DNA from 3 places in the Lysinibacillus sp. FSL W8-0992 genome. Region 1 is predicted to be linked to each of the others. Evidence: riboswitches for the same ligand, from Rfam matches in the RefSeq annotation. Region 1 holds a riboswitch; each other region holds the start of a gene.

Region 1 (8,323 bases):
CCAAAATTAAATGCTCGTTTAAAAGAAGCGGAACAAGCATTCCATCAATACCGTTATGCGAAAGCTTTAGAAGAAGCTGGGACTGCAGTAGAGGAAATGGAGCCAGGTGCATTAAAGCGTATAGAAGCAATAGTTGCAGAAGAGACGCTAACAAAGTCTTAAGTACTTCGAAGTGAATAAAAGAAAATAAACTAAAGAAACAGCTACCTAAAAAGTGACGTAATGAACTTTTTAGGTAGCTATTTTATTTATTGCTACTAACGTTAGCAATGGTCAAAAAAAGTAAATTTATTCGTGCTATTCTATGGTCAAAATAAATTATATAGGTCATCAAAAAGGGATGATAAATGACTAAATCAGAATAATTAGTAGTCAATCGCCACAGATTGCGTTATGATAAATACCGTTAAATCAACGTTTTGAAAGTGTGTGAAAAATAATGAAAGTTAATACAATTTATCTTGATAATAGTGCTACAACAAAGCCTTATAAAGAAGTAATGCAGACGTTTATGGCAGTGAATGAACAGTATTATGCGAACCCTGCATCGATTCATGCCATGGGTGTAGAATCAAATGAATTATTAATGCGTGCGCGTGAGCAAGTAGCAGATATTTTGAAGACTGAAGCAAAAAATGTGCTATTTACTTCAGGTGGTACCGAATCAAATAACACAGCAATTATTGGTTTAGCACGTGGCAACACACATAAGGGTAAACATATTTTAACTACGGAAATAGAGCATCCTTCTGTGTTAGAATCAGTCAAACAGCTTGAAAAAGAAGGCTTTGAAATAGAGTATTTACATGTAAATGCACAAGGTGTAATTTCATTAGACGAGCTAAAGGCAAAAATACGCAAAGATACGATTTTAGTTAGTATGATGCATGTAAATAATGAAATGGGTGCTATTCAACCTGTTTTTGAAGCTGCTACAATCGTCCATGCAGAAAGTCGAGCGGCATTCCATATCGATGCAGTGCAAAGCTTTGGAAAATTACCTTTAGCATTTAACGGTGAGGAAGGTCCTGATTGTATTACAATCTCTGGACATAAAATTCATGGATTTAAAGGCTCAGGTGTCTTAGCATTCCGAAAAAAAATGCAATGGCAGCCATATGCTTTAGGCGGTGGACAGGAATTTGGTTTACGTAGTGGCACAGTTGCTGTTCCGCAAGCAGTAGCACTGTCGAAAGCAGCTCGTATTGCAGTAGAAACAATGAATGAACGCGCGGAAAAATACCGTAAATGGCAGCAGCAAATCCGTGCTGAGCTAGAGCAATTTGGTGACGTTGTCCATATTTTATCTACCCCAGAAAGTGCAGCTCATATTTTATCATTTAGTGTTCGTGATTTAAAAGGTGAGGTAATTATTAATGCCTTACAAAAATATGGTGTCATTGTTTCTACATCAAGTGCTTGTTCGTCAAAGCAAACAAAAACGAGCCATGTTGTAGAAGCATTAAATATTGATGAACATTTTAAAAAAGGTGTGATTCGTGTGAGTTTTGGCGCACATGTAACATCTGAAGACATAGCACAATTTATACTAGCTATCAAAAAAGTATTGATGGAACTAAAAGGAGAACTTTTATTATGATTTGGAAAGAAATATTAATTCGTTATGGCGAACTATCGACAAAAGGACGCAACAAAATGGATTTTATCCGTCGTTTACGTGAGAATATTCGCTATGCGTTTGCAGATTTAGGGCATTTACACATTCGTACAGAACGTGATCGTATGTTTATCGCCATTCAAGATGAGGCACAAATGAATGTTTTAGTAGAAGGATTACCGAAAATTTTTGGGATTCAATCATTTAGTCCTGTTGCTGCTTGTGACAAAGATATGGATGCCATGAAACAGCTTGCAATTACGATTATGGATACATTTAAACATGAACAATTAACTTTTAAAGTTGAAGTTAAACGTACAGATAAAACATTCCCATTAGATTCTCACGGTATTCAGCGTGAAATTGGCGCTCATGTTTTACCTCAATATCAAAATTTATCTGTAAAAGTGAAACATCCAGATGTAGAGCTACGCGTGGAAGTGCGCCACGATTCAACTTATATGATGGCGCAAGTTATTCCTGGCGCAGGTGGTATGCCTGTTGGTTCTAACGGAAAATCATTATTAATGCTTTCAGGTGGGATTGATAGTCCTGTTGCAGGCTACTTAATGATGAAACGTGGTGTGCGTTTAGAGGCAATTCATTTCTTTAGCCCACCATATACAAGTCAAAATTCATTAGAAAAAGTAAAAGTGTTAGCAAATGAGCTAACAAAATTCGGCGCAAGTATTCGATTACATGTTATTCCGTTTACAGAAATCCAAGTGCTTATTAAAGAAAAAGTGCCATCTAATGTGTCTATGACTACAACACGTCGTATGATGTTAAAAGTTGCAGATAAAGTACGTGAAGAAATTAACGCACTTGCCATAGTAACAGGTGAAAGTCTTGGACAAGTAGCAAGTCAGACGCTTGAAAGTTTGACTGCTATTAACGCTGTAACGAATACACCGATTTTACGTCCGCTTATATCGAATGATAAATTAGACATTATTGAAATTGCGGAGAAAATCGGCACATATGAAACGTCGATACAGCCATTTGAAGATTGCTGTACAATTTTCACACCTGCTAGTCCGAAAACGAAACCAAAGCTTGAAAAAGTAGAGCATTATGAAAGCTTTTCTGATTTCGATGACCTAATTGAACGTGCTGTGACCAACCGTGAAGTTTACATTTTCCCGAAAAAAGAGCAGCCAACAGATAAATTTGCAGATCTTTTATAAAAAAATTACGGGCGTAACAAATAAATTTATCGTTGTTTTGCATTTATTTAAAAACGCCATTTAATAAGAAGGAAACCGTCTCAAAATCGTATTTGGGACGGTTCTTTTTTTAATTTTCTAGTCAATTTCCTTTAGAGTTACATTTTACCTTTATTTTTTTTGTATTAAAAAACAAATATCGCACATTCTATAATCACAAGGAGGTGAGACAGACATGACAAACAACAATGGTAGTTCAAACAAGCTTGCAGTACCTGGTGTACAACAAGCACTTGATCAAATGAAATACGAAATTGCACAAGAATTTGGTGTTCAATTAGGAGCTGATGCTTCAGCTCGTGCTAACGGTTCCGTTGGTGGTGAAATCACTAAACGTCTTGTACAAATGGCAGAATCTCAATTAAAAGGTATGCCAAAAAACCAATAATTGCAGAATAAGCAATTATAAACTTAAAACCAGTGACCGTAAAAGGCACTGGTTTTAGTTTGTTTAAATTTAGTTTTTTTATGCCAGACGATTACATGCATACATATAACAAAGCTATAAATACAATGATTTGAAAGTTGAAGCGCTTTTTTGAATGTCATTACTTTCGCAAATAGCGGAAATAACAGCGACACCATCTGCACCTGCTTTAATAACAGCAGATGCATTCAGGCAGTCAATACCACCAATTGCGACTATCGGCAACAGCGGATAAATGCTATGTGCTTGATGTAAAAATTCTGTTCCACAAGGTGGTTTGGCATCGTTTTTAGATGTGGTTGCATAAATAGGACCAATACCTATATAATCTGCTCCATATTTTAAAGCAACTTGCAATTCAGAAGCTGTATGGACAGAAACACCAAGGATCATTTGTCCAATTTTTTGTCGTACTAGTGAGACGGGATAATCATCTTGACCTATGTGAATACCATCTGCATTAAGCTTAAGGGCAAGGTCGATATCATCATTGACGATAAAGGGAACGTTATATTTCCTGCATAGATTTTGGCATTGACGTGCAAAATGCTCGTAGTGCTCATTCGTCAATGCATGTTGTCCTTTTTCACGAAATTGAAACATCGTAATACCTGCTTGCAATGCTGCCTCAAGTATTTCTAAAGGTTGTCTATTTTTCACATTCGCTGTGCCCATTATAAAATAAAGCTGTAAGTCACTCCTTTTCATGTATGGTCACCTCGCAAGTATCATGAAATTTTTTGTAAGCAAAATGATTCGTTGGTCCATTGCCATTTCCAATCGATAAATCATGGCTAATAGCTAATTGAATAAATTTTTTCGCTTCAATAATTGCTTGTTTTAAAGGTATTTTTTGACCAATAAAAGCGGTTAATGCAGCAGAAAATGTACATCCCGTTCCATGCGTGTTTTTCGTTGCAATTCGAGTAGATTGCATTGAAAATGATTCGCCATCTTCAAAAAATACATAATCTGTTGCAAAATGATCGTCATGTAAATGTCCGCCTTTGATAATGACACATTGAACACCTAATTTTAATAATGATTGAGCAGCTTGCTGAATGTCTGATAAATTGTTTATTTTTCTAGCAGTAAGTGTCTCTGCTTCTGGAATATTAGGCGTTACGATTGTAGCAAGAGGTAATAAATCTTTTTTTAATGCCTCAACTGCTTCTTGTTGTAATAAGTTTTCGCCACCTTTGGCAATCATTACAGGATCAACGATAAGCGGAATATTTAAATTAGACAGAGCTCGTGCAATTGTATGAATAATATCTGAAGAAAAAAGCATTCCTGTTTTTATTGCACTAATTGAAAAATCATCCAGTAGTGAATGAAGTTGTTTATTTACAAAAGCTTGTTCAATTGGAAGTACACCGTTCACTCCTAATGTGTTTTGTGCTGTTAAAGCAGTTATAACGGATGTCCCGAATACTTCTAATTCCTGAAATGTTTTTAAATCAGCTTGGATACCAGCTCCACCACCGCTATCTGAGCCAGCTATTGTTGTTACAATATGCATTATTTTTCACCGTCCTTCGATAAACGGTGTAATTCATTTAAGACCGAAACTGCAAAATCACCGTTATATGGCGCGGATGAAGCGGCATGTTCAGCAACTTTTTTATAGCACGTTAATGTATTGCACAACTGAGAAAATGGCTCATTACCTGCAATATAAGCTGCACAGCAAATGGCACTTAACAAACAACCAGTTCCTGTAACTTCTGTCATTCGAGCATGTCCACCAATAATCCATTGGGAGTGCTCTCCGTCAGTTATAAAATCTTTTTCACCAGTTACAATAACAATACAATTATATTTTTTAGAAATTTCTTTTGCTTTATCTTCAACAGAAATTGAACCGCTACCACTATCTACTCCTTTTTGTTGCCAATGAACATTAGCAATAGCGGCAAGCTCACCGATATTACAACGAATAACAGCAAAATGAACGGCTTCTAATAATTGCTGTATCGCTTGTTTACGTAAATTTGTTGCTCCAACACCAACTGGGTCCAAAATAATCGGTACACCTAGCGCATTTGCCTTTTTTCCAGCAAGTAACATCGATTCTTTTGTACGGGTAGTAAGCGTGCCAATATTAATCAATAAGGCTGATGCAATCGATACCATCTCCTCAACTTCCAGAGATTCATCTGCCATTACAGGCGAAGCACCAATTGCTAATAAGCCGTTTGCTTGAAAATTTGCCACAACATAATTTGTAATACAATGAATGAGTGGTTGTTTTTTACGAATAGTTTGAAAAATCATCGTAGTCCTCCTTTTTTTGGACGGACGTAAGCATGCAAAAAAGCTCTTTTTTTCGTGCGAAATATACACGTAAAAAGAGCCTATCATCAATAATAAGATGTGTGTTGCTCCCTACGTCAGTATTAACTAACAGGTTCAAAGGGTCAGGTTTTACCTTCTCAACTCGTTATGAGTCCCCCCGCAATCATGAAGTTTTTAGTTGTCCAAAATGTAACATACCTATCCACAGTATTCAATAGCATTTTATCATTATCTGGAAAGCAGTGACTGATGCCATATAATAAACCATGATAATTGTCATGACTTTCTTAAAATAAGGTTCATCCATTGAAAATAATAAAAAATGAGTTTTATAATAAACCTAGCAATAAGGAGGCAGTTATTATGAAAAGACAGGATTTAATCGCACCAGAATGGTATAACATTGTTGAGGAGATTGAGAAATATGCTCAGGACCCAACTAAAAATGCATTAATTGTTTATAATAATCATGAAGAAATTCAACATATTACATATGCAACTTTACTTGAAAAAGCAAATCAGGCGGCCCATGTATTTACTTCGCAGGGACTAACAAAAGGCGATGTGCTTTTAGTTATGGTTCCAAGATCTGTCGAGGCATATATCGTCTACATAGCGGCATTAAAAGCGGGCTTAACGATTATCCCTAGTTCGGAAATGTTGCGTACAAAGGATATTGAATACCGAATTACACATGCAAATGCAAAAGGAATAATTGCCTACGAGCCATATATTGAGCAATTTGACGAAGTAAAAAACTTAAAGGGTATTTTGCAATATGTTATTGGTCATGCTCATACACCATGGCAACCGTTGCTTGAAAAAATGGAGGAGCATCCTACAGACTATACGAATCCTACACCGACAAAAAGTACTGACAATGCTTTTTTAGCCTATACAAGTGGAACAACTGGCAATCCTAAGGCGGCTGTTCATACACATAGCTGGGGTTACGCTCATTTACGGACAACGGCACCGAATTGGTTAGGTGTTCAAGAAAATGATATAGTATGGGCTACTGCGGCGCCCGGTTGGCAAAAATGGATTTGGAGTCCATTCCTAGCAACTTTAGGAAGTGGTGCTACGGCATTTGTTTATAAAGGCAAATTTGATGCGTCAACTTATTTGTCATTGCTTGAAAAATTTAAAGTAAATGTATTATGTTGTACACCGACAGAGTATCGTTTTATGGCAGCACTCAATAATTTACAGGACTATAATTTAAGCGAAATTCGCCAAGCTGTATCAGCGGGTGAACCACTGAATAGTGAAGTAGTAAAAGTGTTCTCTGAAACGTTTGATATACAGGTTCGAGATGGTTACGGGCAAACGGAAAATACATTACTTGTTGGGACAATGGTTGGCATGGAAGCGCGCGTCGGCTCAATGGGTAAACCGACACCAGGAAATACAGTAGAAATAATCGATGACCTAGGACATCCTGTGTCGGAAGGTGTTGTTGGGGATATAGCAGTGCATCGAGAAACACCTGCACTCTTTAAAAAATATTTCCAAGATCCTGAACGCACAAACCTACAATTCCGCGGAGAATGGTATATAACAGGCGACCGTGCATATAAAGATGCTGATGGCTATTTTTGGTTTGAGGGCCGCGGAGATGATGTCATTATTTCTTCAGGCTATACAATAGGACCATTTGAAGTAGAAGATGCATTAATGAAACATCCTACAGTAAAGGAAGCGGCTGTTGTTGCTAGTCCAGATGAAGTAAGAGGAAATATTGTTAAGGCATTTATAGTCCTTCGTGAAAATGAGACTGGGGATGATACACTTATTAAAAAGTTACAAAACCATGTGAAATTATTGACTGCACCTTATAAATATCCACGTGCGATTGAATTTGTAGAAGTGTTACCTAAGACTGCCTCTGGTAAAATCCGTCGTGTCGAATTACGACAACAAGAAAAAGCGCATTACACACATCAATAAATATTTCCTAGGAAATAAAGTCGGAAAATCAAAGTTCATGTTTTTTTATGAACTTTTGATTTTTTGTTGTAGCCCCATTTATTTATAGTAAAATAATAAACAACAGAACATTTTTACATAAAAATTACTTAAAAGTGAAACGTTTTGGACATTTAGACGTATAACGTGATGAGGAGGCGTTTGTATGAATGTGAAAAGGTGGATAGCTTTGGCTATTGCAGCTGTGTTGTTAGTATTTTCATTAGGGATTAATACGATTTTTGCCATATTTAAATCAGACTTTTTTAGTAATTTTGACAGCATTGTCGCTGGAAATAATTTAAATGTTTATGAAACGGTTATTGAGGGTGAAGATTATAGTAAGCGTATTGCCTATTTAAAAGTTGATGGAACGATTCAAGATGTTGGATCGAACACATTATGGCAAACCGTTGCTTATGATCACCAGTTTTTCTTAAATCAGTTGGACAATATTTTATATGATGATTCAGTACAAGGTATTGTTCTTAGTGTTAATTCACCAGGTGGTGGTGTAAAGGAATCGGCAGAGATTTATAAAAAACTGTTGCAAATTAAAGAGGAACGTCAAATTCCAATTTATGTGTCAATGGATTCGATGGCAGCATCAGGTGGCTATTACATTTCAGCACCAGCAGATAAAATTTATGCACACCGTGATACGATAACAGGTTCAATTGGTGTCATTATGCAATCTATTAATTATCAGGAACTTGCAGAAAAAGTTGGCGTGAAATTTGAGACGTTTAAATCTGGGCAACATAAAGACATGCTGAGTCCAACGCG
Region 2 (8,323 bases), 1.5 Mb from region 1:
GATAACGACAGAGCCATTATTTAAAAACGCATTAAAAGCAATTGATTTACAGGTGGCGCATCTTTTTGTAAAACCAATTGATTTAGAAGTGTTGAAGCAGAAACTCACTGCTATTTCTCTTCATACACCTCAAATACAAAAAGCGATTCCTGATGCTAAAGACGAATCTTTTTACTATCAATTATTTTTAGAAAGTACAACAAGCTCATTAACAACAAATATTCAGTTCACGATGATTGAACCTGAGCATTTAGAAACATTAAATAAATTGTTCATATGGCTCCAACAAACACCTATTTTTTATCAAATGAGCATTTATCCATTATCAGATACAATTATCTGCTTGTTTCAAACAAGCGATTTAAAAATTATTGAAAAGGATATTCGTACATTACTAAAAGAATGGCAAATGACTAATAATGGTGCTCTAAATATAGGGATTTATGATGGTAAGCCAACAACTTTAAAAGATATGTATGCTTTAACAAAACGCGCCCTTCTTCAAAGTTTTTACGAAGGCTTTGGCCATATTTTTTATGCAACTAAACAATATCAAACACAGCCCTTAGATCCTTTACTCACACCAGAGGAACAACAGCTACTTATTAAGAGTTTAGAGGAAGGAAATATCGAGGCAGTAAAAGCATTTTTATATCGATTATCAAATGGAAGTATTTATTACGAACAAGATGATTTACGCATTCATCTAACAAGTGTACTAGCACAAATTCGCCGCTTTATGTTGAAATATAAACTTCATGAGAAAGCCGCGATTGAACAAAATTATCGTCAGCTTTTTCATTTAATTATTGAACACCCGATTTTCTATACAATTCTCAATGGCATTATTTTATTCACACAAAGACTTATTGAATTGGCAAGAGAGGCTCGAATGGAGAAAAAAGCAGACTATGTAGAATTAGCTTTAGATATAATTGACCATCAATACCATGACAGCGAACTATCCTTACCTTTCATCGCCCAAAAGTTAGGTATTAGTCCCAATTATTTAAGTACTATATTTGCAAAGAAGCAAGGCCAGCCGTTTAAACGCTATTTACAACAGGTTCGTATTCAAAATTCGACCAAAATGCTTATTGAAACAGATTTTGCTATTAGTGAAATCGCACTTTTAAATGGCTTTGATGATCCAAATTATTTTAGTAAATTATTTAAACAGCTAATAGGGACTACACCTAATCGCTATCGAAAAGGTTGGAAGATCTAATGAGAGTGCGTTCTATATTGATTTTCAATTAGCCCGTTCTATTTTCAATATAAATAGTAAAACAAAAGAAATTACTATACTTCCCACAGGTTAATACTTATATAATAGTAAATCTCAATTTCCTTCAAAACGACTGAAAACACTATATAAATAGTGAAAACAACCTAAAAAACTATGTATATTTTTTGAAATACACGCATATATTTATACTTTATATCTTGCGAGATAAATTCTTTAACAATAATTATTATAATGTACTAGAAATTCTATTTTATATTTGTTATAGTTATTTACGAGGAGTTTGACTCACAATATTTTTCAGGAGGTAAACTAATATGACAAACGCAAATGATCGTAGCCGTCGTTTTACAACAGCAGGTGGTGCTCCAGTAGTAAGCAACCACGACTCTATGTCAGCAGGTCCTCGTGGTCCTCTTTTACTTCAAGATGTATGGTTAATTGAAAAATTAGCAAACTTCAACCGTGAAGTTATACCTGAACGTCGTATGCACGCAAAAGGTTCTGGAGCTTTCGGCACATTTACTGTTACGCATGATATTTCTCAATATACGAAAGCAAAAATCTTCTCTGAGATTGGGAAGCAAACGCCAATGTTCGCTCGTTTCTCAACTGTAGCGGGGGAACGCGGAGCTGCAGATGCAGAGCGCGATATTCGTGGTTTTGCACTTAAATTCTATACTGAAGAAGGTAACTGGGACTTAGTTGGTAACAACACACCTGTATTCTTCTTCCGTGATCCGTTACACTTCACAGATTTAAACCATGTAGTTAAGCGTGATCCACGTACAAATATGAAAAACGCAAATTCTAACTGGGATTTCTGGACTTTATTACCTGAAGCGTTACACCAAATTACAATTGTTATGTCTGACCGTGGTATTCCAACAGGCTACCGCAATATGCATGGTTTCGGTTCACACACATATAGCTTTATCAATGCTCAAAACGAGCGTGTATGGGTGAAATTCCACTTCCGCACAGAACAAGGCATTAAAAACCTAACTGGTGCCGAAGCAGCTGAAATTATCGGTAAAGACCGTGAATCATCACAACGTGACTTATATGAAGCAATTGAAAAAGGCGATTTCCCTAAATGGAAAATGTACATTCAAGTCATGACAGAACAACAAGCTCGTGAATTACCATATAACCCATTCGATTTAACAAAAGTTTGGTATAAAAAAGATTTCCCACTAATTCCAGTTGGTGAATTCGAGTTAAATAAAAACCCTGATAACTACTTTGCAGAAGTAGAACAATCATCGTTTGCACCATCTAACATTGTGCCTGGTATCAGCTACTCTCCAGACAAAATGTTACAAGCACGTATTTTTGCTTACGCAGATGCAGCTCGCTATCGCTTAGGCGTAAACCACCACATGCTACCTGTAAACGCACCAAAATGCCCATTCCGTTCATTCCACCGCGATGGCGCTATGCGTTTTGATGGTAACCTTGGTTCTACTTTAAGTTATGAACCAAACAGCTATGGTGAATGGGAGCACAATTTAGACTATAAAGAGCCACCATTACGTATTGATGGTCATGCAGATATCCACGACTTCCGTGAAGATGACAATAACTACTTCGAGCAACCAGGTAAATTATTCCGTCTTTTATCTGCGGAAGAACAACAACGCTTATTCGAAAATACAGCAAACGATATGGCTACTGTTGAAGAATTCATTAAACGTCGTCACATCCTACACTGCTATCTAGCTGATCCTGCATACGGTGAAGGTGTAGCAAAAGCGATGGGTCTTTCATTAGATGGAATGAATCTTTCAAACCCATATGTAAAACAAGAAGTAAAACCAGAAGTAAAACAAGTAGCAAACATTTAATATTCCACTTTATTGATATCCAATATTGCTTGCCGTCACTGGCAAGTAGACAAAAGGTAGCGAGAATTAACTTCTCGATGCCTTTTGTCATTTTTACTCCGTTTAATTGCTAGTTCCTTTGAGTTTTCCCAATAAGCTTTATAACAAGCAGCTATAATGGAAGACTATCTTACATATTTTAATCTTCCTTCGTTCTAAAGCTTTCTCATCTGTCACAAAAACAGATACTGTAATATTCCGTTTACTATTCAGTTGATTGGAGCCAAGTGCCACCACTCGTTCTGGAAGGTATCTCCCCCACTCACTGATAATGTAACACAGTGGAATTCAACGATTAAATTCACCTATAGTTATTGTCTTTTTGATTCGTAAATCCCCCATTGTCATATAGGTGTTTTTATTAACATTTATATCTATCGATAAATTCCACAATTTCATATTATTTTCATACTCTAAATAACGATAAGATATCCTGACATTGTTGCGTACTAATACAACAAAACTGGAATGGAGGAAAAGAACGATGTCTATCAGAAAAAAACTCTATATTGGATTTGGTACAATTATTCTTTTACTACTAATTATCTGCTCAATATCCTACTACCAACTGAATAACATCGATAAATTGAATAAAGAATTATTTGAAAACCGTGTTAATAAACTTATACAAGTCGATAAAATCCTTATCGCTGCTGCTTTGCAAGGAAACTATCTTCGTTCATATATGCTTGAACCAGATGACGTAACAATACAAAAGCTCGAGGAGCAAGAACAAATAATCCAAGCTAAAATAACAGAGCTGGACAAAATGTTTACTAGCCAAACAACACAACAGCAAATGGACATTATTAAAACGAACCAAGCCATTTTTGAAAATGCAGCACAAGAGATTATCAATACATATAACCCAGATGATGTACAATCTGCTATCAATATTCTTAGAGCAAGAGCACATCCTGCAAGAGAGGCAATTCAACAAGCAATTCACGAGATTGCCATTTATGAAGAGGAGCAAATACAACTAGCCCGTGCAGAGTCGTCAAGAGCAGAATCTGTAAGCTCGAATATCATCCTAATCCTCGCTGCTACTTCTATAATTCTCTCCTTTATAATTACGTTCATTATGACAAGAGTGATTACAATTCCCGTTAATAAACTAGCCACAGCAGCAAATGTAATTGCTAGCGGAGATCTACGACAGGAAGATGTAGAAGTAAAAACAAAAGATGAAATTCGAAATTTGGCTGATTCATTTAATGTCATGAAAACTAATTTACGCTCACTTATTGATAATGTCGCAAAAAATATTGAGTACACGACTTCTAGCTCTGAAGAATTGTCGGCAAGTACAGAGGAAGTTTCTCTTACTTCTAGCAATATTGCAAAACGTATAGAAATCATGGCTGAGGACGGTAACCAAGCTGTAGTTACTGGACAGGATACCTCTACCGCTATGGACGAAACAGCTCGTGGTGTCCAACGCATCGCTGAAGCTACACAAATGCTACATTCAAAGGCAATTGATACACAAACTGTTGCCGATAACGGCGAAAAAATGTTGCAAACGACTGAAAATCAGATGATGGTCATTCAGCAATCCTCAGATAAGACAAACGAACTCATTAAACAGTTAAGTTCACAATCGGCTGAAATTGAAAATATCACGAAAGTTATTACCGATATTACCGATCAAACCAACCTACTTGCACTTAATGCAGCCATCGAAGCTGCACGTGCAGGCGAACACGGACAAGGCTTTGCAGTCGTTGCTGATGAGGTACGTCAGCTAGCTGAAGAGTCAAAAATATCCGCCAACCAAATTATCAATTTAACTACAAATATTCAGCAAAACACAAGAGAAGTAGAAAAAGCTGTGAGCGTCACAGTACAAAAAGTTGATGAAGGCGTTACATACATTCATAATGCACAAACTGCCTTTAATGAAATAATGGACGCAATTGAACATATGGCATCTGAAATTGAAGACGTTTCAGCTTCCACACAGCAAATTTCTGCCGCTACTGAAGAGGTTGCTGCATCGGTCAATGAAATGTCATCTGTGGCAAAAAATGCGGCACAGCAATCCGAATTGATAGCTGCGGCAATTGAAGAGCAAACATCAATTATTCAAGAGGTTAACGCTGTTGCAAAATCATTAAGTGATGAGGCAACAACCCTTCAAGAAGAAATAAATAAATTTAAAATTTAATAGCCAGCCAAAAAAAGAAAAAGTGTTAGATTGACTGCAATCAATCTAACACTTTTTTGCTATGAACATTGTTATGACTACGGAGGACACTTTCCACTCTTCACACTGTAAGCTACAACTCGCTTGTGAGTGGTTCATTGCGTTTTATGTTCTGTGCAGGCACCGCATCCACTACCATTAACTATTGCGCTCTTGTTCCATTTTATTTATTACTAAAGGGAAAACTTTAACGCCTCTGTTCTTTATCATTGATACAGTCTGCTACCAGTATCTTTGAACTCTTTTGCCTTTTCCTGCATCCCTTGATGGATTGCTTCTGTCGTATTTAAATCTTTTTCCTTAGCATAGTTACGAATATCTTGAGAAATTCTCATACTGCAAAACTTAGGACCACACATCGAGCAAAAATGTGCCGTTTTTGCTCCTTCTGCAGGTAAAGTCTCATCATGATATTCTACAGCTCGCTCTGGATCTAACGATAAATTAAATTGATCGCGCCAACGAAACTCAAAGCGAGCCTTTGAAAGAGCGTCATCTCGCTGCTGTGCACCAGGATGACCTTTAGCTAAATCCGCTGCATGTGCCGCAATTTTATATGTGATAACACCTACACGAACATCTTCTCGATTTGGTAACCCTAAATGCTCCTTCGGTGTTACATAGCACAGCATCGCTGTTCCAAACCAGCCAATCATTGCAGCGCCAATTGCTGATGTAATGTGATCATAGCCAGGAGCAATATCCGTCGTTAGAGGACCCAATGTATAAAATGGCGCTTCTTTACAAACTTCTAATTGCTTGTCCATATTTTCCTTAATAAGATGCATTGGCACGTGCCCAGGTCCCTCTACCATCACTTGTACATCGTGCTTCCAAGCAATTTGCGTTAACTCCCCTAGCGTTTCAAGCTCTGCGAACTGCGCCTCGTCATTGGCATCTGCAATTGAGCCAGGTCGTAATCCATCCCCTAACGAAAAGGCAACATCATACGTTTTCATAATTTCGCAAATTTCTTCAAAATGAGTATATAAGAAATTTTCTTGATGATGGAATAGACACCACTGTGCCATAATTGAACCTCCACGCGAAACAATACCCGTTACACGATTAGCTGTAAGCGGTACATAGCGCAGCAACACACCTGCGTGAATCGTGAAGTAATCAACCCCTTGTTCAGCTTGCTCGATTAGCGTGTCACGATACACCTCCCACGTTAAATCCTCAGCAACGCCATTTACCTTTTCAAGCGCCTGATAAATTGGCACTGTTCCAACAGGCACAGCAGCATTACGAATAATCCATTCGCGAGTTGTATGAATGTGCTTCCCAGTAGATAAATCCATAATATTATCAGCACCCCATCGTGTTGCCCATGTCATTTTTTCAACTTCCTCAGCGATGGATGAAGTAACAGCTGAATTTCCAATATTGGCGTTAATTTTCACGTGGAAGTTACGGCCGATAATCATCGGTTCCGCCTCCGGATGATTTATATTAGATGGCATTATAGCACGCCCTGCCGCAATTTCTGCACGTACAAATTCTGGTTTTAAATTTTCGCGAATCGCTATAAATTCCATTTCTGGCGTAATAATTCCTTGTCTTGCATAATGAAGCTGTGTCACATTACAGCCTTTTTTCGCACGTAAAGGTTTGCGAGAAAGCTTTGGAAAAACATTTTCCTTTATGCGCGGGTCATCCGCGTTGCGGAATCCATTATCCTCGGGCTTAATGGTACGTCCCTCGTATTCCTCTACATCGCTCCGTTCTTTAATCCACGCACGACGCAAAGCTGGTAAACCTTTTGTAATATCGACTTTGTAAGTTGGATCTGTATAAGGGCCACTCGTATCATAAACTCGTATAGGTGCATTATTCTCTTCACCAAAGCTACCCGTTGTGGGGCTTAGCTTAATTTCACGCATTGGCACTAATATATCTGGACGTGATCCTTCTACATATACTTTTTTACTTCCTTCAAAGCTTGTCATAATATTCATGTTTTTTTCGCTAACTGTTGTCATTTACTATTCCGCTCCCTTTTACGTAAATTATTAAAAGGACCGAATCTAGCCCACTCCAACAAGTAGCATTACAAATAAAAAGCCGAATCCAAAAAAATATTGGATCCGGCTGTACATGTAAGGTTACATTTATCGCAAAGTTCAAGGAGTGCGAAGTTCATTAACTTTCCCACGCTGGTATGAGCCAGATCAGGTCCAAAGGGTCAAGAAACCTCAATGCGTTTCCCTCTCAGCCCGACTCATCGGACTCCCCTAGTTAAGCTATTCAGTTTGATGCTAGTGTAACAGATATTCCTAATAGATGGAAGCCATTAAGTAAATAGTATTTCTGCCATATAAATTACGATTGTCACTGTAATACAGCTTACAATTGTTGAAAAAAGCACCGTTTGTGCAGCAGTTTCTGACCCTAAATCATATTCTAGAGCTAGACTCGAGCTATTACGTGAAGTTGGAAATGCACTCGCAATAAAGAGCGATTGGGCCACAACGCCATCTAAGCCGAGGACAAAAATGATAAGTAATGCAACAGCTGGACCTACTACAAGTCGTGTAAAACAGCTGACAAACACAGTTCTATTGAACATTGATTTAATTTCAAGCTGAGATAGTTGCGCACCGAGCGTAATAAGAGCAACAGCGATAAACCCATCAGCAACGTGGTCAATTGGAATACGGATAAATTGGGGAATGCCAATATTAAAGAAATTCATTGACACACCGATAATGAGCGCATGAATAATCGGCATTTTCAGGAAGTCCTTCACAATGGCCATACCTGATTTAGTTGAAGAAATTAAATTATATAATCCATATGTATAGGTCGTTACATTTTGAAAAATAACGAGTATAACTTGAATGGCCACCCCAATTGGTTGTGTCACAAAAATCATTTGTGCCACCGGAATGCCATAGTTACCAGAGTTAATGAGTACAACACTATTTTTAAATACCGCTGCCTCTGTTTTCTTTAGACCTAGCCCCTTCGCTATAAAAT
Region 3 (8,323 bases), 580 kb from region 1:
AAAAATGCCCTTGAAGAGGAGCAATTCTTTTATAGTGCTAGTATACGAACGGAACAAATGCGCTATGAAGAAGCTTATGCAAATCATCAAAAAGAACAAGAATATTACAGTATGGCAAAGGCGCTCAATGAACAATTCGATCAACAGGCACAACGACAAGCACGTTTGCAATTGTTGATGCAACAACGAGAAAAGTATACAGCTATGGAACAGGAAATACAGTTAGCAGAGCAAGCAAATCGTCTCATTATGCTTGAACAACAGTGTGTAGATTTACGGACAGAGCAAAATCGAAAAGAACAACTTTATCAGCAAGCTACAATTAATCACCAAAATGCAGTAGAACAACTGAAGAAATCGCAACAATTGTATACAGAGGAAGAAGCAAAAGAGCCTGAGCGTCAGCAAATATTGCAACGCGAAATAGAGCTATTAGCATTAGTGCCGAAATTTGAGGCATTTGAAAGTAATCAGCAGCAATTAGAAATAACAGAACAGCTTGTCGAAAGTTCCAAGCGTGCAGTAGCTGATAATCTTCATATTTTAGAAAAAGAACAAATGCAAGTTCGACAATTAACAGCAACGATTGAGCAATATGAAAAACAGATGGAACCATATGCAGGCTATTTAGAACAGCTTCCATTACTGAAAGAGCAAGTAACACTATTAGCTCAAATTGAAAAATATGAGCGAGCGATTGAAGTAGCTGAGCAAGCTGTTACAAATGCACATCAACAATACAAAGAAAGTAAGCAAGCACTGCAAACAAAAGAGCAACAATGGATTACCGGTCAGGCAAGTATATTAGCAGCTAAGTTAAAGGACGGAGATCCATGTCCAGTTTGCGGTAGCACAACACATCAACTAACACATAGAGAACCGTTAGAAGTAGTAGATGAAGCGGAGCTAGAATCTTTACGAGCGATGACCAATGCAATTGAGCGTAAATATTTGGAACAAGAGGCGACGTTAAAATCGACTAAAAAACTGCTTCAAGAGGCAATTGAACAAGTAGATGCTTATCATATTTCAATAGCTGATCGATTAGAACTGACAACTTCTTTACACGCTATTGAACAACAAGTGACTGTTTTAAAAATAGTGAATGACCAACTGTCCGTCGCGCGAGCTAAGCTAAAAGGGCAACACGAAAAAAATGAACAGCTACAACAGAAACAATTACAATTAGAGCAACATTTTGCAGAGCAATCGAAAGAGTTAATAAAACAGCAAGCGATTGTAGAAGAACAGCAAAAGCAAATACCCGAACATGTACAGTCATTACGAGCTTTAAAACAAACGATTGCAGATGTGGGATCGCAAAAAATGGCGTTACAGTCAGCTTGGAACGCAATACAACAAAACTTACAAACGACTAAGGAAGCAACAAATAAAGCATCAATGGCAGAAGAACTAGCTAAAACCGCATATGAGGAATTGCTAAATAAACTGAATGACAAGCGTGAACAGTTTTTAGTAAGCATGAAAGATGTTGGTTTTACAACGTATGAAGACTATGCTTCTGCAAAGCGTAGCGTTAGTCAAATTGATGATTTACGTAAAGCATGTCGTGACTATGCCTTACAACTACATTCCTTACAGCAACAAATGGAGGATGGAGCAAAGCATCTTGAAGGAAAAGAAAAGCAAAATCTAACAGTATTAGAAGAAAAGCTTGAGATGCTCCGTGCCACATATGAAGAAGCATTTAAAACCTTACAACAAACGCAAAGCTATGCAAAGGCATGTGCTGACTTTATTGTTAAAGTAGAGGAAACGGCAAAGGAAATCCGTGTCCTTGAAAAAGAAGCAGGTCGTGTAAAAGAGCTTTACACAGTGTTGAATGGTCAAAATCCGAAAAAACTTTCCTTTGAGCGGTATATTCAAATTAATTATTTAGATAAAATCACTGCGGCAGCAAATATTCGTTTATTCCATTTATCGAATGGACAGTTTGAACTGCGTCGTTCCGATCGGTTAGAGAAACATGCGAAGCAAAGTGGGCTTGGGTTGGATGTCTATGATGCGTATACAGATCAATTAAGAGATGTCAAAACATTATCAGGTGGGGAGAAATTTAATGCATCATTAAGTCTTGCATTAGGTATGGCCGATGTAATTCAAAGCTTCCAAGGTAATATTCGTATTGAAACAATGTTTATTGACGAGGGCTTCGGTTCATTGGATGAGGAAGCGTTAAATAAAGCGATTGATACGCTAATTGATTTACAAGACTCTGGAAGAATGATTGGTGTTATTTCACATGTAGCCGAATTAAAGGCTGCTATGCCGGCAGTATTACACGTTGAAAAAACGCTGAGCGGACATAGTACAACACATTTTGAAGTAAAATAAGTGCCAGTCACTCAAACAATTCTGAATTCTTAGGGCACTGGGAGTAGGGTTAGACCACAAAAGAGTGCCAGTCACTCAAACAATTTATGTATAACAAAGTAAAAACCTACGAAGCCTCCTGCGGCTTACAGATTGTTGCGCCGCAGGAAAGCGAAGTGGGTTTTTACGTTATAGGAGCCCATTGGCTATTATTTTTTGTGTGTCGTTACGTTTGGAGTTGTTCCTTTTTTTGCTGCGACCACTTTTTTGACAATCGGAATAACGATGGGCGCTAATTTTATAGCAGTTTTAACTACTTTCGATACTTTCATGAATACGACAGCTCCTTAGTACTAAATTTTAACGAATAACTCGTACAGCTTGGACAATATTCCAAATGACAATGCCTAATGAAACGAGTAAATAAATACCAAAAGATACAAACCATATGATAATAAATGTATTCCCATTAGACGAAGGATCAAACGTGTTTAATGACATAGTAGAAAATATAAAGACGATAAAGAAAATGATACCAAAGACAAACGGTATTAAATGAGAAATAAGTGCTTTGATGGAGTGTCTCTTGACATCGCTATCTTTTGACACGAAATAAACGATTAACGGAACGATAAATGGTGCAAAAAAAATACTGAGATAACTAAAGGCAGATAAAATTTTTGGATTCTCCATAGTAGTCCCTCCTTTTTAATTATTTACGCATAGAAAACTCGAAAGTTTCAAAAAAATTAATGTTGAAAAGGTTGTAATTGCAAAAGTGTTTGCGTACAATGAGGGTGTTCAACAAAAAAATTAGATGTAACGACCACAAGGGGAGCTGATGATGTCAGCTGAGACTGGGCACGTAATGCCTTTACTCTTCGAACCTGTAAGTTAACGCTTGCGTAGGGATGTGGATAGAAACCGACACTTTTACGATGTGAGGCTCTGTCCTGGCATCGTTTTTTTATGCCGGATTGACATGCATATCAAAATGATTTCTATTCCTGCTCTTGTATCCTACATCGGAACAAAGGAGAGAATAATAATATGGACAAAAAAAGATTACTCATGCTGGTGGAAATTGCAATTTTCGCAGCGGTAGGACTTGTACTCGATCAAGTTTCCTTTAAAGTATGGGCACAAGGTGGCTCGGTAAGCTTAGTAATGGTACCAATCATCTTAATAGCATTTCGTTGGGGTCTCTTGTCAGGGCTCACAACCGGGCTATTGATTGGTGTTATGCAAACAATGTTTGGTGCTTATATTGTGCACTGGCTTCAAGGATTACTAGATTACGGGGTAGCCTTTACCGTAGTAGGTTTAGCGGCAATCGTTCGTGAACCTGTATTAAAAGCGGCAACAGCTTTAAATAAAAAGAAAATGGCCGTTTATATTGTCATTGGTACGTTGTTAGCTGGATTCCTACGTTATCTTGCGCACACATTTGCAGGTGCAGTATTCTTTGCAGAGTATGCAGGCGAGCAAAACGCATGGATTTATTCAATCATTTACAATGGAACATACATGCTTCCAGCAACAATTTTAACAGCCATTGTTGCTGTGCTATTATTTACAGCTGCGCCACAATTAATGCAGCGAAAATCTTAAACACTATAAGACTGTCCTAAAAGAGAAAATAGTATGCTAAGTGTTACTTAGTATGCTATTTTTTTTATCATCCAAGGTTTCCACGTTATTTGGTCAATATTTTTTAGTCGAAGAACTTCAAAAAAGGCCTAATTATTATTTGCATGGTACTTATGAAATAATGTTAGCATAGAATAATTAAAGCGTTTGGCGTTATGGACATATAAAGTTATGTTATATTAATGAATAGATATTAGATGAAAGGGACGTTAAAAATGATTGTAAAAACGCAAGAAGAAATTGAAGCCTTTAAAAAAATTGGTCGCATTTGTGCAGAAATTCGTGAGGCAATGAAGGAAGCTACAAAACCGGGTGTGACAACACTTGAATTAGATGAAATTGCAGGCCGCATGTTTGCTGAAGCAGGAGCTATTTCTGGTCCTAAAGGAGAATATGATTTCCCAGGATACACTTGTATTAGTGTCAATGAGGAAGTTGCCCATGGTATTCCAGGACAACGTGTTATACAAGAAGGGGATATTGTAAATATTGACGTATCCGGTTCACTAAATGGCTATTTTGCAGATACAGGTATTTCATTTGTAGTAGGGGAAGGTTACGAGGATAAAGAAAAACTTTGTCACGTAGCAAAAAGTGCCTTTGATCGCGCTATGACAAAAGTAAAAGCAGGTTCTAAATTAAACCAAATTGGGAAAGCTGTAGAGCGTGAAGCTTATGCAAATGATTTAACTGTTATTATGAATTTAACAGGTCATGGATTAGGTCGTTCATTACATGATGAGCCAAACCATATTTTAAATTATTACGATGCTTGGGATTCAACAATTATGAAAGAAGGTATGGTGCTAGCAGTTGAGCCGTTTATTTCTGCGAAAGCAGAACATATCGTTGAAGCTGGTGATGGCTGGACATTTATTACACCTGACAAATCATTAGTTGCCCAAATTGAGCATTCAATTATTGTTACAAAAGATAAACCAATCATTTTAACTTCATTAGATGAAGCATAAAATAGCCAAGTGATAAACAAGGCTAAATGAAAAACCTGCTTACCGATTTATTTTCGGTGAGCAGGTTTTTTTTTGACAAATCGGATACCAACGATTAGGACGCCACATAAAAATAGAGCCGCTGTCGTCACAAGTAATTCATCAAGGTGGTTATGGAATGCAATGCCAATATAAGCCCATATAAACACGCTAGGATAAACAATATCGAAATGATAATAGCGAATATGTAAGGCGATGGCTACACCGATTGACAGTAAAATAACTGCCCAAAGTGGGTTGCTAAGTCCAAAACCATGCCATTCATAAGATGTTAGCGTAAAACTTGCATTTGTCATCATGATAAATGTAGACCAGGCAAAATAAATTGAAATGGGCAGACGGCCAGTTAAAGCATTATTTGTATGCGGATAAGTATTGTAAAGGATAAACAAGTACAATACTAAAATTACAGAACAACAGAAAAATACGATGAATAATTCATAATGCCAAAATAAAATAGAGAGCGCCTGTAAAATGCATACATTGCTAAAGAGAACAGTCTGTTTAATAGATGTCTTTTGAAAATTCATAACTAACCAATATGCGAGTAAAATGTAAATTAATATCCATATCATATAACTAATATTAATAGGTGCAAACATTACGGGAAAACGATTTGAGATTTCTAACGAAGATTGACCATTTATTTTTATGAAATAGGATGAAAAGGTTAGGATGAGTGAGACAATAAAGGTTATTGTCATTAAAATAAACTTAGGCAAGGATTCCTCTCCCTTCGTGTTAAATTGTATAGGGAAAAGACAAATAAGTATATGACTGTCACATAATATCTATTTTATTATAGCGGAAAACCCTTACAATGTATCATATGAATTTGCATTAAAAAATCTACATTTTACCATTTGAATATGCATCCAAATATTTCTTTAGTACAATAGAAATAACCAATTTGAAGGAGTGGAATTTTTATGGCTCAAAATCTTAAAAATCTTGACCTATCGATTGAACTAGATAAAAAATTATATAAAAAGAAATTAAAAGTACTTCAATACGAAATGTTAAATGCACAGCAATTTTTACTAAACAATAAAATCGGACTTATTTTAGTATTTGAAGGAATGGATGCAGCAGGTAAGGGTGGGGCCATTAAACGTCTAATTGAACGTGTAGACCCACGAGGTTACATAGTCCATCCAATTTCAGCTCCACAGCCTCACGAACTACGCTATAACTATTTGCAACGCTTTTGGAGAAAGTTACCGCAACATGGACAAATCGCTATATTCGATCGTTCTTGGTATGGAAGAGTGCTAGTAGAGCGTATTGAAGGATTTGCAAAAAAAGATGAATGGTCTCGTGCTTATGAAGAGATTAACAACTTTGAAAAGATATTAACTGCTGGAGACTACATTATTATAAAATTTTGGTTACATGTGTCAGATGAAGAGCAGTTAAAGCGTTTTAATGAGCGAGCGCAGGATCCGTATAAATCATGGAAGTTAACAGATGAAGACTGGAGAAATCGTGAGAAAACACCTGAGTATATAGAAGCGGCAAATGAAATGTTTGCAAAAACAGATAAGAAAAATGCTCCTTGGATTTTGGTGGCAGGAGACGATAAAAAACATGCACGAGTACAAGTGTTACAAGAAACACTTGCACATATTGAACGCGAGGCACAAAAAAGAGGTCTACATCTATCGAATGTTTTAGATAAGTCCCATATAGAAGACGCTGAATCATCAAGTATTGAATTACAAATACATTCTAAAAAACAAGTAAAAACAAGTAAATAAATAGACCGATGCTGTGATAACAAGACAAGACTGTTTTAGTTGTAGCAGCATCTTTTTTTACATACAATGAATATGTATTTACATTTATCGGAAGGCTTGTGGGGGAGAAATGGTGCTTAAAATTTGGAATTTATTAAGGAAAAAGGGTGGAAATGTGGTCTCGATTCAGGGGGGAAAATGCTACGTTCGCACATTCCAAGAAAAAGATGCACAAAGCTTAATGGGTCTTGTAAGTCGAAATAAATATTTTTGGTCTACATATGAGCCGTTACAGCGTCCTGAATACTATACAGTTGATGCTCAATATAAAAAAATTCAAGAAAGTTTATATTTAATGAACTCGAAGAGGGAATATACATTTGGTATATATGAGCTAGGTACAAATAATTTAATAGGGCACATTTCGTTGTACGCTATCAAACGTTTACCGTATTCAAGTGCATTTGTTGGCTACGCAATGGATGAAATCTATGTTGGAAAAGGGATTGTTTCAGAAGCTGTAGAATTAGTTGTCCAATTTGCCTTTGAACAAATAGGATTACACCGTGTGGAGGCTTATGTATCAACTGAAAATAACGCATCTATCCGCGTCTTAGAAAAATCAGGTTTTCAACGAGAAGGCTTGTTAAGAAAATTATTGTACATCAATGGCCAATGGGTAGATCACTATATGTATGCCCGCTTAGAGCCATCATGATGAATAGGCTATAAGCTATTAAAAAGTGCAAATGTGGCAATGGTAAAAGAGATAAAGTGTTAGATTGACTACAATCAATTTAACACTTTTTTGCAATGCCGTTGTTGTCCGCTACGGCGGGCGCTTTCCGCGGGCACACCGTAAGCCGCAACCCTCGCTACGCGCGGATCGTTGCGTCTTACGTTTTGTGCGTTCCCGCAGGAGTCGCCACCTCCGCTACCAACAACTAGTGCTCACTCTTTATAAAATTTTAAAGTTTTGTCCCACCCACATTTTTTAGATGTTCATTTAGCATCGAACAGTCATTTAACAGCTTCAAACGTTATGACTTGATTTCGATTTGTTGGGTATTGCTGATAGCAATAGTCTGCTGAAATGACGATATCTCTAAATCCAATTTGCATTAAAAGCCTTTTAAATTCATTGATTCCATACCATTTCAAAGTAAAAATTTCAAATTCGCTTTCGATACATTTACCATCTTTCCATTTATCGTAGCGATGATGCGAAGTAGTTGTTTGTTTAATATAATTTACTTCAGATTGTGTTACTTGTAATGTAATTAATTCGCCTTGATTGTTTGTAAACGTTCGATAGTGTGAGCTCCCTTCACTAAAATCAGGTTGCAAAAATAAATCTACTATTAATCGCCCATTTGATTCTAGATGATGGTGAAAATTAGTTAGTATTTGAAAAGCCTTGTCATCGTCTTCAATTAATAAAAATGTTCCTGCTGGGATAATAATTGCTTCATATTGTTGTTCTGACTGAAAGGTCTCCATATTGGCTAGAAAGATGTTTGCTTCTTTATTTGCCATCTTTAAATTGTCTCGGCAGTACGCTAACATTTCTTCGGAAAGATCGAAACCTTCAAT

What was found. A riboswitch is a leader RNA that binds a small molecule or an ion and turns the genes downstream of it on or off. The one in region 1 is predicted to bind thiamine pyrophosphate.
Region 2: linked by a shared signal. The riboswitch ahead of thiC (phosphomethylpyrimidine synthase ThiC) and the one ahead of thiM (hydroxyethylthiazole kinase) in region 1 are both predicted to bind thiamine pyrophosphate.
Region 3: linked by a shared signal. The riboswitch ahead of thiT (energy-coupled thiamine transporter ThiT) and the one ahead of thiM (hydroxyethylthiazole kinase) in region 1 are both predicted to bind thiamine pyrophosphate.

The regions. Positions count from the first base shown of each region.
Region 1 is NZ_JBBOZQ010000001.1:2,009,497-2,017,819, forward strand. Features, by position in the region: gene ezrA (septation ring formation regulator EzrA) at 1-162, shown strand, start outside; gene NSQ74_RS09935 (cysteine desulfurase family protein) at 440-1,600, shown strand; gene thiI (tRNA uracil 4-sulfurtransferase ThiI) at 1,597-2,805, shown strand; gene NSQ74_RS09945 (alpha/beta-type small acid-soluble spore protein) at 3,020-3,232, shown strand; gene thiE (thiamine phosphate synthase) at 3,347-3,979, opposite strand; gene thiD (bifunctional hydroxymethylpyrimidine kinase/phosphomethylpyrimidine kinase) at 3,966-4,793, opposite strand; gene thiM (hydroxyethylthiazole kinase) at 4,793-5,548, opposite strand; TPP riboswitch at 5,640-5,738, opposite strand; gene mbcS (acyl-CoA synthetase MbcS) at 5,933-7,519, shown strand; gene sppA (signal peptide peptidase SppA) at 7,704-8,323, shown strand, end outside.
Region 2 is NZ_JBBOZQ010000001.1:512,816-521,138, forward strand. Features, by position in the region: gene NSQ74_RS02440 (helix-turn-helix domain-containing protein) at 1-1,228, shown strand, start outside; gene NSQ74_RS02445 (catalase) at 1,564-3,093, shown strand; gene NSQ74_RS02450 (methyl-accepting chemotaxis protein) at 3,617-5,302, shown strand; gene thiC (phosphomethylpyrimidine synthase ThiC) at 5,548-7,326, opposite strand; TPP riboswitch at 7,476-7,590, opposite strand; gene NSQ74_RS02460 (AEC family transporter) at 7,638-8,323, opposite strand, start outside.
Region 3 is NZ_JBBOZQ010000001.1:1,428,843-1,437,165, forward strand. Features, by position in the region: gene NSQ74_RS06870 (SMC family ATPase) at 1-2,355, shown strand, start outside; gene NSQ74_RS06875 (hypothetical protein) at 2,544-2,666, opposite strand; gene NSQ74_RS06880 (DUF4870 domain-containing protein) at 2,695-3,027, opposite strand; TPP riboswitch at 3,156-3,263, shown strand; gene thiT (energy-coupled thiamine transporter ThiT) at 3,385-3,945, shown strand; gene map (type I methionyl aminopeptidase) at 4,200-4,955, shown strand; gene NSQ74_RS06895 (hypothetical protein) at 5,003-5,716, opposite strand; gene NSQ74_RS06900 (polyphosphate kinase 2 family protein) at 5,924-6,751, shown strand; gene NSQ74_RS06905 (GNAT family N-acetyltransferase) at 6,861-7,448, shown strand; gene NSQ74_RS06910 (class I SAM-dependent methyltransferase) at 7,751-8,323, opposite strand, start outside.